One region of the Sporosarcina sp. P26b genome, then DNA from elsewhere that is predicted to be linked to it. Evidence: riboswitches for the same ligand, from Rfam matches in the RefSeq annotation. Region 1 holds a riboswitch; each other region holds the start of a gene.
The links. A riboswitch is a leader RNA that binds a small molecule or an ion and turns the genes downstream of it on or off. The one in region 1 is predicted to bind thiamine pyrophosphate.

Region 1 (3,200 bases):
TCTTTTAAATTCTGATCCTGCTTCTTCAAATAATCATAAATATCATCTAACCTAGCATTTGTATCTTCCAATTTACCTTGCTTATCGCGCAGTGAATCGACGATACGATCCACATCTTCCCCTTTACCTGACAATTCACTTGTCAGATCAGGCACTTTACGGAATGCGGTTTGCGCACTCTCCAAGTTGGATGTAATGACCCGCAATGTATTATCCACGGTCTTTTCATTCTCTTGCAACTTGCTGATCAATCGTGCATTCAGTTTTTTCGCATTCTCATGCACCGAATTGACATCGTCCAATACCAGATCCACACGATCAATAGAAGAATCCGCGAAATTTAACCCTTTATCCACTAGCTGCAATTTCGAATAAATGTCGGGAATATCATATTCTAGTTGATAAACTAAATCGCGTAGTTTTTCAATATTGACACGATTGTTTTCCAGTTCCACTCCTAGATTATTGAATACCTTGATCACTGCTTTGTTCGCTTCTTCAACGAACGTGCTATCGATATTCTCTACTATAGCAGATGCGCCCTTGCCTGCTACTTTTGGAGAAATCGCATTAATCTTTTCATTGATATAATAATCCAATGTCGGTTGTTTAATATCGTCTGTAACGATACTGCTTAAATTTTCCGAGAAATTCTTGGGGATGATAATCGCAGCGTAGTAATCGCCGTGCTTAACACCTTTTAAGGCTTCGTCTTTCGTCACGAACTGCCAACCGAGATCATCATTCTTGGTCAGCGAAACGATTACTTCGTCTCCGACATTGAATTCCTTACCCTCAATTTCTGCGCCTTGATCTTCACTAACAATCGCTACTGATACGCCTTTCGTATTGGAATATGGATCCCACGAAGCCAAAATGTTCATCCAGGCATAGAGCGACGGTAGAAATGCAATGGCTGCAATGACGATGAGCGCCGCTTTATTCTTGAATATATTCCGGAGATCCCGTTTGACTATAAACAATATTTTATTCATCTAGTATAAACCCTCGCTCTGTATTCCGACATTCGCATATCACACCAATAGACTAGAGAAAATCGTATAGTTCAACACATCTGTGATTTGCTCCTCAGTCAGCTGGTCATCATGCGTTTTCGACCAATCCACTACTAACGCCAAATAAGATTTGAATAATAGATACGCGATCAGTTCACTATTACATGGCTTCAATTCACCTTTGGCAACACCGCGTTCAATCTTACTAGCAATAAACTGCAATATTTCCTTCTCTATAGAAGTTAACACATCCCCGACAGCTGGTGTGCGTAACTCTTTTTCCTCTTCAATCAGCTTAATGAATAACTGATGCGTCTCACGAAACTTCAATAACTGCATAATACGCGCATGGGCATTCTCTTGAAACGATGCCCCTTCTATAGCCGTTCTTTCCGACGCCTCTTTCATTTCGTTCACCATATTCCAGACGATCGAATGAAATAATTCTTCTTTATTCGAGAAAAACGTATAGATAGTACCTTTCCCCACATTCGCTATTTTCGCTACTTGGTCCATTGTCGTCGCCTTATAGCCAAACATCGTAAACGATTTTCCAGCCGCCAACATGATTTCTTCCCTACGATCCATTTTGCCACACCCTTCGAAATTGACCGTAATACCATTTCGGTCTGATAGTCATTATACTACATAGATTTTCAATGAAATGCAAGATGCTTGCTATTAATGAGTGAAAAGAATAGTTTTATCGACATTCAAAATATTTACTGAATTAAAGTTGACTACTTTACTAGAATATGAAACGATAAGACATGGATAAACACTAGGGGTGCTTTTGCTGAGAGAGGCTATTTGCCTTAACCCTTAAACCTGCTCTAGATAATGCTAGCGGAGGGAAGTGGACATATGACCGGTCTTGGCCGAACTATGCAACCGCTTCGCACAAAAGAAGTGGTTTTTTTGTGTGGATTTTTGAAGAAAAGAGATGTGAAAAGAATATGCCTAATAAAATTTTAGAATTTACCGATGTATCCTTTCATTATCAAGCAACCAAAGCTTCAAAACCGACGGCTATTTTTGACCAAGTTGATTGGCATGTAAATGAAGGCGAATTCGTCAGCATCATTGGACCAAGTGGTTACGGGAAGAGTACGTTGTTCCGATTAGTTACTGGCCTTGAGAATCCTGACAGTGGAGAAATTTCATTGAACGGTGAAGTCGTAACGAGGCGTTTAGGAAAAGTCGGTTACATGCCGCAGCAAGATTTACTCATGCCTTGGCGAACCATTCTAGAAAATGTTCGATTGCCAGTGGAACTCCAAAGTGCCAAAACGACTTCCGATGAGATGATCCAGCTCCTTGCAGATTTTGGGCTAGCTGGTGAAGAAAACTCTTACCCTGGCAACTTATCAGGTGGTATGCGTCAACGTGTTTCTTTTTTACGAACGATTCTAACCGGCTCTGATATTTTATTGCTGGACGAGCCTTTTAGTGCGCTCGACGCCATTACCCGCTTGACGATGCAAGAGTGGCTAATTGATCAGTGGAAGAGGCTCGATAAAACCATTGTCTTCATCACCCATGATATCGACGAAGCATTATTTCTATCTGATCGTATCTTTGTACTTGCTGAAAAACCTGTGCGGACAATCCGCGAAGTAGTCGTTCCTCTTGATCGACCACGTACGATGAGAGACTTGGCACGCCCAGAACTGGTTGAATTAAAGCAACAACTCATCATGGAGCTACGTTCGGAGGCACCACTATGAAAAAGATTACTTCTTATAGTAGTTCCATATTTTTCGTCGTGATCCTACTTGGCATATGGGAAATCGGAGCGCGTCTTTATGATAAAAGCTTCTTATTCCCGTCTCCATCTGCGATTCTACTCAAGTTATGGGAACTAAAGTCGGAGCTGTTTATCCACCATTTACCTCCGACAGCTGCAACAATAGTAATCGGCCTAATTATTTCGATACTTATCGGATCGGCGCTTGCGATCGCGATGTATAGCAAGAAGCCTATCGAGCAAGCGTTTTATCCACTTTTGATTGCGTCACAGACGATTCCCGTCATTGCGCTTGCACCGATTTTCGTGCTGTGGTTCGGCTACAGCATTTGGGGAAAAGTTGCAGTCACTGTACTGATCACCTTTTTCCCCATCACTGTCAGTGTGTTCGATGGTTTACGTTCATCGGATAAAAACTTACGTGAATTAATGCTCAC
Region 2 (3,200 bases), on a different contig from region 1:
GCGGATATCGTCTTGATGGCGGATCGACTAGATCAATTCGCCCACGCCTATGCATTATCGAAAGCGACTGTGAACAATATGAAGCAAAACACATTTTTCGCAGTTGGCACAGTAGTTTTATTGCTAATCGGTGTACTGCTAGGCAAAGTCTTCCTAGCATCCGGCATGCTTATCCACGAAGCAAGTGTGCTTCTTGTCATATTGAACGCCATTCGATTAATACGCTATACTAGTGACAAAGCGTCCAAACGAAATGTAAGCGAGGTGAAAGTGAATGAGTCAGCAGCCCCACAATGACACGACCGATCATCGAATGTGTGTATCACTTGTTCCACTGTTCAATCACTTGGAAAAAGATCAGATGAAGCACATTGTAGAACTTGCGCGAAGCACCCCCTACCCGCGTGGACAAATTATTTACAATGAAGGCGACCGCTCCGAAGGCTTGTATATATTGCACAAAGGACGGATCAAAATATATCGCCTATCAGAAAACGGCAAAGAGCAAATCGTACGAATACTACAACCCGGAGATTTCACAGGCGAGCTATCGTTATTTGATGCTAAACCTCATGACGCCTATGCAGAAACACTTGAACCCGTAGAACTATGTGTTATTCAACGGGACCAAATGCAGCAACTTCTACAAGAGCACCCCGCGATTTCATTGAAGATGTTGGAGGAATTCTCCTCCCGCCTTGCCCGAACGGAACAACGGGCGGCACGAATCGGTATGGAATCAGCAGAAACGCGTATTGCCCTTTACCTAGTTGACTTATCAGAAGAACAAAGACAATTGATAGTCGAACTACCAATGAGTCGCAAAGACCTAGCCTCTCACCTAGGGACGACACCTGAAACAATCAGTCGAAAATTAAGCGCTTTCGAAGAGTCTGGCTGGATTCGCCAGCCCAGTATGAAAGCAGTAGAAATTCTAGATTTGGATGCTTTATTGCTTTTGTAAAAGAAACGCTTTTCATTCTACCGTACACGTGATAGGCTAGTTCTGAAAACCAAATATTTTGACCATTAGGGGAATCCTTTACAAGGACTGAGAAAAGAGTGTGGCTCTGAAACCCTTATTACCTGAACAGGTTAGCACCTGCGGAGGGAAGTGGCGAGTCGTTACTTATGTATTTCTGTCGACATTTCTACCACTTTCCGATTCGGGAAGTGGTTTTTTCTATTGGAGGGGAATGAATGAAGTTACTTGGCGTGACTGACGACCGTCTTTCGGTGGATGAACTGACACTACATTTGCTGCACACAGCACCGTTTCTTGATGCTATTATCTTGCGGGAAAAGTCCAAGTTAGATGAACAGCTAGTAGATTTAGTTACGCGTCTTGCAAGTGCTGAATTCCCACTCGACAAGCTCATTCTTCATGCCAGACCTCACTTGGCTAGAAGACTGAAGCTTAAAAAAGTGCAACTGACTGGCTATGGTATGTCGTTACAGGATGCATATCGAGAATTCCCCGAGCTCTCTTTCGGTTGCTCGATTCATTCATTGGAAGAGGCAAAGGTAGCTATGAATGAGGGAGCAGACTGGCTATTGTACGGGCATGTTTTTGAAACGCCTTCGAAACCTGGGCTGCCAGCGCGTGGAACGGAAGAATTGTTTTCTATTGCACAGTATAGTTCGATTCCTGTGTATGCTATCGGTGGAATTCAGCCGCATCACTTACCTAATTTACAGCAAAACCACGTGGCAGGCGTCGCTGTATTATCCCCTATGCGTTCACTGAAAACTTTGCAGAGTTATAGAAAAGGAGAGGTATCTCATGGAGAAAATGATTGATCTGAACGGCAAATCGTTTCCCGTCATTCCTGAAGTAGGGACGATCCAGCAGTTACTTGAGCACTTAGGACTTGGCGATCGTATTTTGATCGTGGAGAAAAACAAGGAAATTTTGCAGAAAGATCACTACGACGCACCGATCATGGACCGAGACCAAATTGAAATCATACATTTTGTAGGAGGCGGATGAACATGTTAAAAATTGCAGATAAAGAATTCTCTTCACGTTTATTACTAGGCACGGGGAAATATCCTTCATTTGATATTCAAAAGCAAGCAGTGGCGGTATCAGAAGCAGAGATCCTGACGTTCGCAGTACGACGCATGGATATTTTTGAAGCATCGCAACCCAATTTTCTCGAACAACTTGATTTAACGCGCTATACATTGCTTCCGAATACCGCAGGCGCCAGCACAGCGGAAGAAGCCGTACATATCGCACGTCTCGCCAAAGCTTCGGGACTTTGCGACATGGTAAAGGTGGAAATCATCGGCTGTAGCCGTTCATTACTTCCTGATCCAGTGGAAACATTACGTGCGTCTGAAATGCTGTTAGAGGAAGGTTTCATTGTACTACCCTATACGTCAGACGATGTAGTACTTGCAAGAAAACTATGCGAATTAGGCGTTCACGCTATCATGCCAGGCGCTGCGCCAATCGGTTCAGGCAGAGGCATTCTGAATCCGTTGAATTTGTCATTCATCATTGAGCAGTCCAATGTACCCGTCATTATTGACGCAGGGGTCGGCTCTCCAAAAGACGCCGCTTTCGCGATGGAACTCGGCGCAGACGGTGTATTGCTGAACACAGCCGTATCGGAAGCCGCCAATCCCGTCATGATGGCAGAGGCAATGAAGCTCGCGATTGAAGCGGGACGTCTCGGTTATAAAGCTGGACGTATGCCAGTTCGTGATTATGGCGTGGCTAGCAGTCCGACTGAAGGGCTTGTGACGACTTGAGCAGTAAATATTCTCGGCAAGAACTGTTTGCACCCATCGGACCAATTGGACAACAACGTATACGCGAAGCAAAAGTTTTTGTCTTAGGAGCGGGTGCTCTTGGCTCTTCAGGAGCGGAGATGCTAGTGCGGGCAGGCGTCGGCGAACTGACCATTGTCGATCGCGATATTTTGGAATGGACTAATCTTCATAGACAGCAATTATACTCAGAACAAGATGTCATCGATCAATTACCGAAAGCAATCGCTGCGGAAAGCCGATTGCGCGTGATCAACAGCGACGTGAAAGTTCGTGGGATTGTGGCGGATGTCACGCCTGAAAATGTCCTCGAATTATTCGAAGGCCATCATTTCATTCTCGACGGCACAGATAATATCGAAACTCGATTACTCGCAAACGACGCCGCATTACAACTCGGCATCCCCTTCTTCATGGGCGCT
Region 3 (3,200 bases), on a different contig from region 1:
TGTCTCTTCTTCACCTGGACTGAGTGTTTTATGTGGTCCGCCATCTGCTTCGCCAGACACTTCTAAACCATGCCAATGAAATGTTGTTTCTTCATCTAATTCATTTATCGTATTTATTTTTACAGTTTCACCCTTTCTAAATTGTAGAACGGGTCCTACTAAATCTCCGTTATATCCAAAAGTTTCTGTAGTCACATTATCAAATATGTTCACGCTTCCCTTTTGCGCCTTAACAGTATATTCGGTGCCTACTGTCGTTTCACTAGTTAATAAGGGTGGGATGTTTATTTCATTCTCACCAGTCGAATCTTTTAATCTCACTACATTATTATGGCTCATATGTCCGTTACCCATTGTCGAACCATCCATCATAGAATGCTGTTCATTGCTCGTCTGGTTCATCATATGTTCATTACTCTGTTCATTCGATTGCGCATCACTACTGCATCCACTGATCAATAATGCACACAATGAGAATATAACAACTTGCGTTTTTCTACTCATTTAAATATCTCCTTTATCTATTGTCATCAAGGGTAGTATAGCTGATACATGTGGAAAAACTATGCACATTTCATACATATGGTCGTGAAAATGAAACTTTCTCCATACAAAAAGGATACCCGGGTATATTACTATCCTGGTATCCCTCACTTTGTAATTAAAATCTAGATCTAGATGGTTTTTTCATCGGTGCTTTATTCATTAGGTAGGATATAAAGGTATCATCCTCAAGGCTCGGATTCGACGAGTTCAGTAGCAATGCTAAGTTTTTCGCATCATCTAGTGCCCTGTGTGCGTTCTGTACTTGAATCCGATGTGCTCTCAGTAATTGTTGAAGCTTACCATTCTCAAAGCCATAGTTTTTCCATTTAATTTGTCTAACAGAACAATACCAGTCCATGTCGAGAGTTTCCGGTAATAGTCTACTGACAAAGCCCCTGTCAAATGAAGCATTATGCGCCACAATGCCGTCTGCTCGATCGAGTATCGATAGAATTCTGTCCATGTCGAGTGACTTCCCTCTTACCATCTGATCAGTGATGCCCGTTAGGTTTGTAATCATTGGCGTTATAGAGTAGAACGGCTCTTGAAACTCACAATATTCATCTGCTACCCGAACAATCCGGTTATTATCGTATTCGCCAAGCATAACACCCAGTTCAATTACATCGCTTGCCTCTGCTCTCATACCTGTAGTTTCTACGTCAATGAACGCTATATGTTTCGTCATGTAAAAACTCCTTTAAATCTATTTAAATTCGTATATGGCATGCAATTAGGATCAATTTGTATCCTATTAGTATAACAGGATTTCAACACACTGTAACGAAATTAACCTACTTCGGGATTCGCACTTCATCCAACTTTTGAAGTGGTTGCCAGACAAATTGATGTGCTGTATACTAGGATTGCTTACATAAATGTCCGTACGGGTGCTTGAGTGAATCAGGCTGAGATAGCAGAGGAATCCACTGCTGACCGTTAATCTGATCTGGGTAATGCCAGCGTAGAGAGCGTAATCGATGGAAATTTACAGGAATCTCTTTCCTTCCTCGGCCGTCTGCTCTTCAGACGGCTTTTTTGTATAGACAAATAAGAAGGAGTGGAAAAGTTTGAAGAAATTAAAGTTTACCGATATTTTGATCACGATCATGATCGGGGTAGTATTTGGGGTATTGATGAAGTTTTGGGACGATTTATATACCGTCGTCAAACCGATTCTCCCCGTTGCACGTCAATTGATTTACGGCATGTGGTTCATGGTGGGACCGTTCGCCTTTTTACTATTACGTAAGCCCGGTACCGCATTGATCGCAAGCATTGCAGGCGCTTCCTTGTCTGCATTCGCAGGACATGGGATTGAAGTATTGATGTACGGGTTCATGCAAGGTCTTGCTGCAGAATTACTATTCGCCGCATTCCGATATAAGCGCTACACGATAGTAGTCGCCGGAATGGCTGGTATTGCTTCTTGCCTCGCGAGTTTCGGACTCGATTTGGTTTATGGATATGCAGCACTTGAAACTTGGGCACTTATAGTGAAATACGGGTTACGTGCAATTAGTGCATTCATCTTCACAGGTATTTTTGCTGTACTAATTGTTAAAGCGATTGAAGCAACCGGCGTGACATCTTTAATCCGCCCTGTTGATAAGAAAGAATATACTTTGCTCGATCAGTAAACGCGGAGGAATGATTCAACTATGCCTAACATCAGTGTTACCGATTTACGACTGAAGTTTCCCGGAGAGAATTCACTGGTTTTTAAAGATCTTTCTTTTTCCGTTCAGCCTGGTGAAAAAGTGCTCATGCTTGGACCAAGCGGCTGTGGTAAATCTACTTTACTGCAAGTGCTGAGTGGAATTATCCCGCATTCCATCGAATTGCCAATGAAAACAAAAGACGTCCAACTGCCTGACTCATGGGGATTCGTTTTTCAAGATCCCGAAACGCAGTTTTGCATGACCTATGTCGATGAAGAACTTGCATTTGTTTTGGAAAACCTTCAAGTACCGCGTGAAGAGATGGCCCCTCTTATAGAGGAAGTGTTGAAACGCGTGGACTTGAATTTAGAAAACGTTCATACACCCATCAATGAAATGTCTCAAGGCATGAAACAACGACTAGCTTTGGCTACAGTGTTATTACTTGAACCCGACGTATTATTTCTGGACGAACCTTCTGCTTTACTTGATCCAGAAGGCACGCAGCAAATTTGGTCTGCTATCAAAGCAGCAGCTACAAATAAAACCGTACTCATTGTCGAGCATAAAATTGATTTGATTGCCGATTGGGTCGATCGCGTGGTGCTATTTAATGATCAAGGAGTCATTATAGCGGATGGACCTCCAGACACTATCTTTACAAACAACCAAGAAGAACTGAAGCGCTATGGCATTTGGTATCCGGGGGTTTGGGAAGAATATAAAACGTCCGAAGCATTTCAATCGATGATGAAAAACCGTCAAGCAGTTGCATCTCAAGAGAAAATTAAGATTCGAGACTTTCACGGCTATCGCGGTCAAGCGGAGAAGATTTCTGTCAAACAAGCGACCGTACAGGCTGGTGACTGGATTTCGATTGTTGGAGAAAATGGCTCTGGTAAAAGCACATTGCTTCTATCTCTCATGCAACTACTTCGCACTGACGGTGTCTATGAAGTTAACGGTGTACCGATTGTGTGGAAAAAGAAGAAG
Region 4 (3,200 bases), on a different contig from region 1:
TAGGCGGTGAAGCGGTTAGTGGATTACCTACGTCATGGTTGATTGCAAAAAGAACTTCAGTCGATTTCCCTTCTAATCGCTCAATTTCTATACCGTCTACAGATGCATGGTCATGGCGCTTATATCGTTTCATATAATTCATGCCAATTGAAGGTCCAGTGGCTTTCGTAAATTGCAGTGTGCTATCGCCTCCGATAAACTCTCCTTCTATGTCCACACGGGTACGGAAGCTTTTTCCTTCTGGGTTGAAATCTCGATCATCACCTGTGAAATATGGAATTGGTGAAAAGAGATTCGGGTTTTTTATGATATCTTCTTTTAAAAACGTTGCATAGCGGAACTTCCATTGCTTCACTTCATTTACTTTTTTTCTGTCAGCAATCGGTGTAAGCAATTGATCCCGTTGCTTTACACGTACAGAAAAAGTATAGATTTCTTCTGTTGGTTTATTATTCGGATTCGGAGGCATAATCACTTCATACACTTTGGATGCGATCGATTTACTGACATTCATTTTCTGATTGCTGTCAATCAACGGACACGTTGCCGAGACACTGTATACTACCGCCTCCGAAGAACTTATGTCACGATCAATAAAACGATTATCCGTAATTGTTTCGAGATATTGACCGTTGCGGTAAATATCGAACTTCTCCACATCTTTGATCCACTCCCATGACAGAGCAATTTGTGATGAAGCGGCAATCGTTGTGATGACTAATCGTTGCAAAGGATGTTCATCTTCCTGAACTTCAGTCAGGGCAGATGTCTGGATAACAATTACATCTTGAACCCGTCCTTCCGCTACTCGTTCCACCGTGTATTGGAAAGGATGTGACGGATCCAACTCCCCATCCGAAAACTTCGGAGCTGTTCCTTCATATACTTGTCGGTCATTTTTATAGACACGGTAATAACCACCTATGTCACTCCACGTAAACGATATATTATCCAATGAATGGTCCATTTGTTGAATTTCGAATAATTTCTCCATTTGCGATCTACTCCTTTATATCCATTTCATCTGAAAAAGATAAGACTTCTTCAGATAATTATGTAACGTTTAGCATACGGTTATACTTGACCACCTAAGCGCAAACACTCATTTTCATACTTGTCAATCTGTTTATTGCAGGATCATTTTATCCTAACCCATCTATATGATATAATTAGCTTGTCTGATACATAGTCACCACTAGGGGTGCCAACATTTGGCTGAGATGCAATTATGCAAACCCTTTGAACCTGATCTAGGACAACCTAGCGGAGGGAAGTGGGTAGTTTTTATACCCAACCGCCCATCCTAGTATGGGCTTTTTGTATATATACCTTTATAAGGGGGAAAAGAAACATGCAGCTTATTCAACAACTGCGACAAGAGCAACCACTTGTCCACTGCATCACGAATTTTGTGGTAGCCAACTTCCAAGCTAACGGGTTACTCGCAATAGGCGCATCTCCTGTAATGGCCGATGCGGTGGAAGAGGCGGAAGATATCGCAAGAATCGCCGCTTGTAGCATTCTAAATATTGGAACGTTAAAACAACAAACGGTCGACGCAATGATTCTATCAGGGAAAAGTGCACGTGCAGCCGGAAAACCTGTTGTATTGGATCCAGTTGGGGCAGGTGCAACGCCTTTTCGTAAAGCAAGTGTTCTCAAAGTTTTAGACGAAGTAGACGTCACATTAGTTCGTTGTAATGCTGGGGAGTTGGCGGCAATTGCAGATATTCCATGGAACGCCAAAGGAGTAGATGCTGGAGAAGGACAAGCAGACATTGAAGACGTTGCAAAACAGACAGCACGCAAGCATAACTGTCTAGTAGCAGTTTCGGGCGAAGTGGATATCGTCACTGATGGACACACGACAGTATCTATTACAGGTGGACATCCAATGATGACGACGATTACTGGAACAGGTTGTTTACTTAGTTCAGTTGTGGGTGCTTTTCTAGCGGTGGGAATAGAGAGCCCTATGGAAGCAGCAGCAGATGCACTTTCATTTTATAAGCGTGCTGGAGAACAAACGGCGCAGATTTCCATAGGTCCTGGAGACTTTGCGATGAACTTCTTAAATATCTTACATTCTTTAGATCGCGAAACAAAAACATACTTTGTGTAAAAGATAGGAGGTTTTTTAATGACAATTCAAGTAGCTATGACTATTGCAGGATCAGACAGTGGTGGTGGTGCGGGAATCCAGGCTGATTTGAAGACTTTTCAAGAGCTCGGTGTATTTGGCACTTCCGCTATTACGGCAGTAACCGCACAAAATACATTAGGTGTACAAAATGTGTATCCGGTACAAGCTGACGGTGTAACCGCACAAATGAAAGCCGTACTCGACGACTTTGACGTGAAAGCCTGTAAGACTGGTATGCTATTTTCAGCCGAAATCATTACGGCAGTCGCCTCTTTATTAAAAGAATATCCACCTATTCCATTAGTGATCGATCCTGTGATGATTGCTAAAGGTGGACATTCTTTATTACAACAACAAGCAATTGAGGCACTGAAGGAACAGTTAATACCACTTGCAACTGTGATAACGCCAAACATTCCGGAAGCAGAAGTACTGACAGACATGAAGATCTGTACTGATGAAGAGATTCAACTAGCAGCAGAAAAACTTATCCAGCTCGGTGCAAATGCTGTGGTCATAAAAGGCGGGCATCGCAGTGACGTGCTCGATGCGAAAGACTATTATGCTGATGCGGACGGACAATCATTCACAGTCACTACCCCTTGGATCCAAACGAAAGACACACATGGAACGGGTTGCACGTTTGCAGCTGCTTTGACTGCGTTTCTTGCAAGAGGTTATTCTCTACCCGATTCAGTAGCCGAGGCAAAGCAATTCATTCAAGCAGCAATTGAAAATGGCTTACAACTCGGCTCAGGTCATGGTCCTACGAATCATTGGGCATATGGACAGTTAAAAAGGGAGATGCTCTGATGCGACATGTAGAAGTGAAGAAAGCATTGGGCTTATACTTTGTCATGGGTACGCCAAACGTAAAAAATCATGAGCCCTTAGCTGTATTGGAAGCAGCACTTCGTGGCGGTGTTACGTGTTTTCAGTTGCGCGAAAAAGGTGATGGTGCATTAACGGGTGATGCTTTACTTGGATTCGCAAGAAAATGTCAGGCATTATGCAGATTATATCGTGTTCCGTTTATAGTTAATGACGATGTAGATTT

Region 2: linked by a shared signal. The riboswitch ahead of CSV69_RS07295 (thiamine phosphate synthase) and the one ahead of CSV69_RS07960 (ABC transporter ATP-binding protein) in region 1 are both predicted to bind thiamine pyrophosphate.
Region 3: linked by a shared signal. The riboswitch ahead of CSV69_RS11490 (ECF transporter S component) and the one ahead of CSV69_RS07960 (ABC transporter ATP-binding protein) in region 1 are both predicted to bind thiamine pyrophosphate.
Region 4: linked by a shared signal. The riboswitch ahead of thiM (hydroxyethylthiazole kinase) and the one ahead of CSV69_RS07960 (ABC transporter ATP-binding protein) in region 1 are both predicted to bind thiamine pyrophosphate.

The regions. Positions count from the first base shown of each region.
Region 1 covers NZ_PDYW01000006.1:30,413-33,612, reverse strand. The annotation lists gene CSV69_RS07970 (YhgE/Pip family protein) at 1-995, opposite strand, end outside; gene CSV69_RS07965 (TetR/AcrR family transcriptional regulator) at 1,035-1,604, opposite strand; TPP riboswitch at 1,790-1,888, shown strand; gene CSV69_RS07960 (ABC transporter ATP-binding protein) at 1,973-2,743, shown strand; gene CSV69_RS07955 (ABC transporter permease) at 2,740-3,200, shown strand, end outside.
Region 2 covers NZ_PDYW01000005.1:92,378-95,577, reverse strand. The annotation lists gene CSV69_RS07305 (heavy metal translocating P-type ATPase) at 1-297, shown strand, start outside; gene CSV69_RS07300 (Crp/Fnr family transcriptional regulator) at 275-964, shown strand; TPP riboswitch at 1,022-1,130, shown strand; gene CSV69_RS07295 (thiamine phosphate synthase) at 1,201-1,800, shown strand; gene thiS (sulfur carrier protein ThiS) at 1,784-1,990, shown strand; gene CSV69_RS07285 (thiazole synthase) at 1,987-2,760, shown strand; gene CSV69_RS07280 (ThiF family adenylyltransferase) at 2,757-3,200, shown strand, end outside.
Region 3 covers NZ_PDYW01000013.1:19,762-22,961, forward strand. The annotation lists gene CSV69_RS11480 (multicopper oxidase family protein) at 1-504, opposite strand, end outside; gene CSV69_RS11485 (exonuclease domain-containing protein) at 662-1,234, opposite strand; TPP riboswitch at 1,423-1,534, shown strand; gene CSV69_RS11490 (ECF transporter S component) at 1,617-2,186, shown strand; gene CSV69_RS11495 (ABC transporter ATP-binding protein) at 2,208-3,200, shown strand, end outside.
Region 4 covers NZ_PDYW01000004.1:173,449-176,648, forward strand. The annotation lists gene CSV69_RS06485 (DUF3238 domain-containing protein) at 1-994, opposite strand, end outside; TPP riboswitch at 1,188-1,289, shown strand; gene thiM (hydroxyethylthiazole kinase) at 1,352-2,122, shown strand; gene thiD (bifunctional hydroxymethylpyrimidine kinase/phosphomethylpyrimidine kinase) at 2,141-2,956, shown strand; gene thiE (thiamine phosphate synthase) at 2,956-3,200, shown strand, end outside.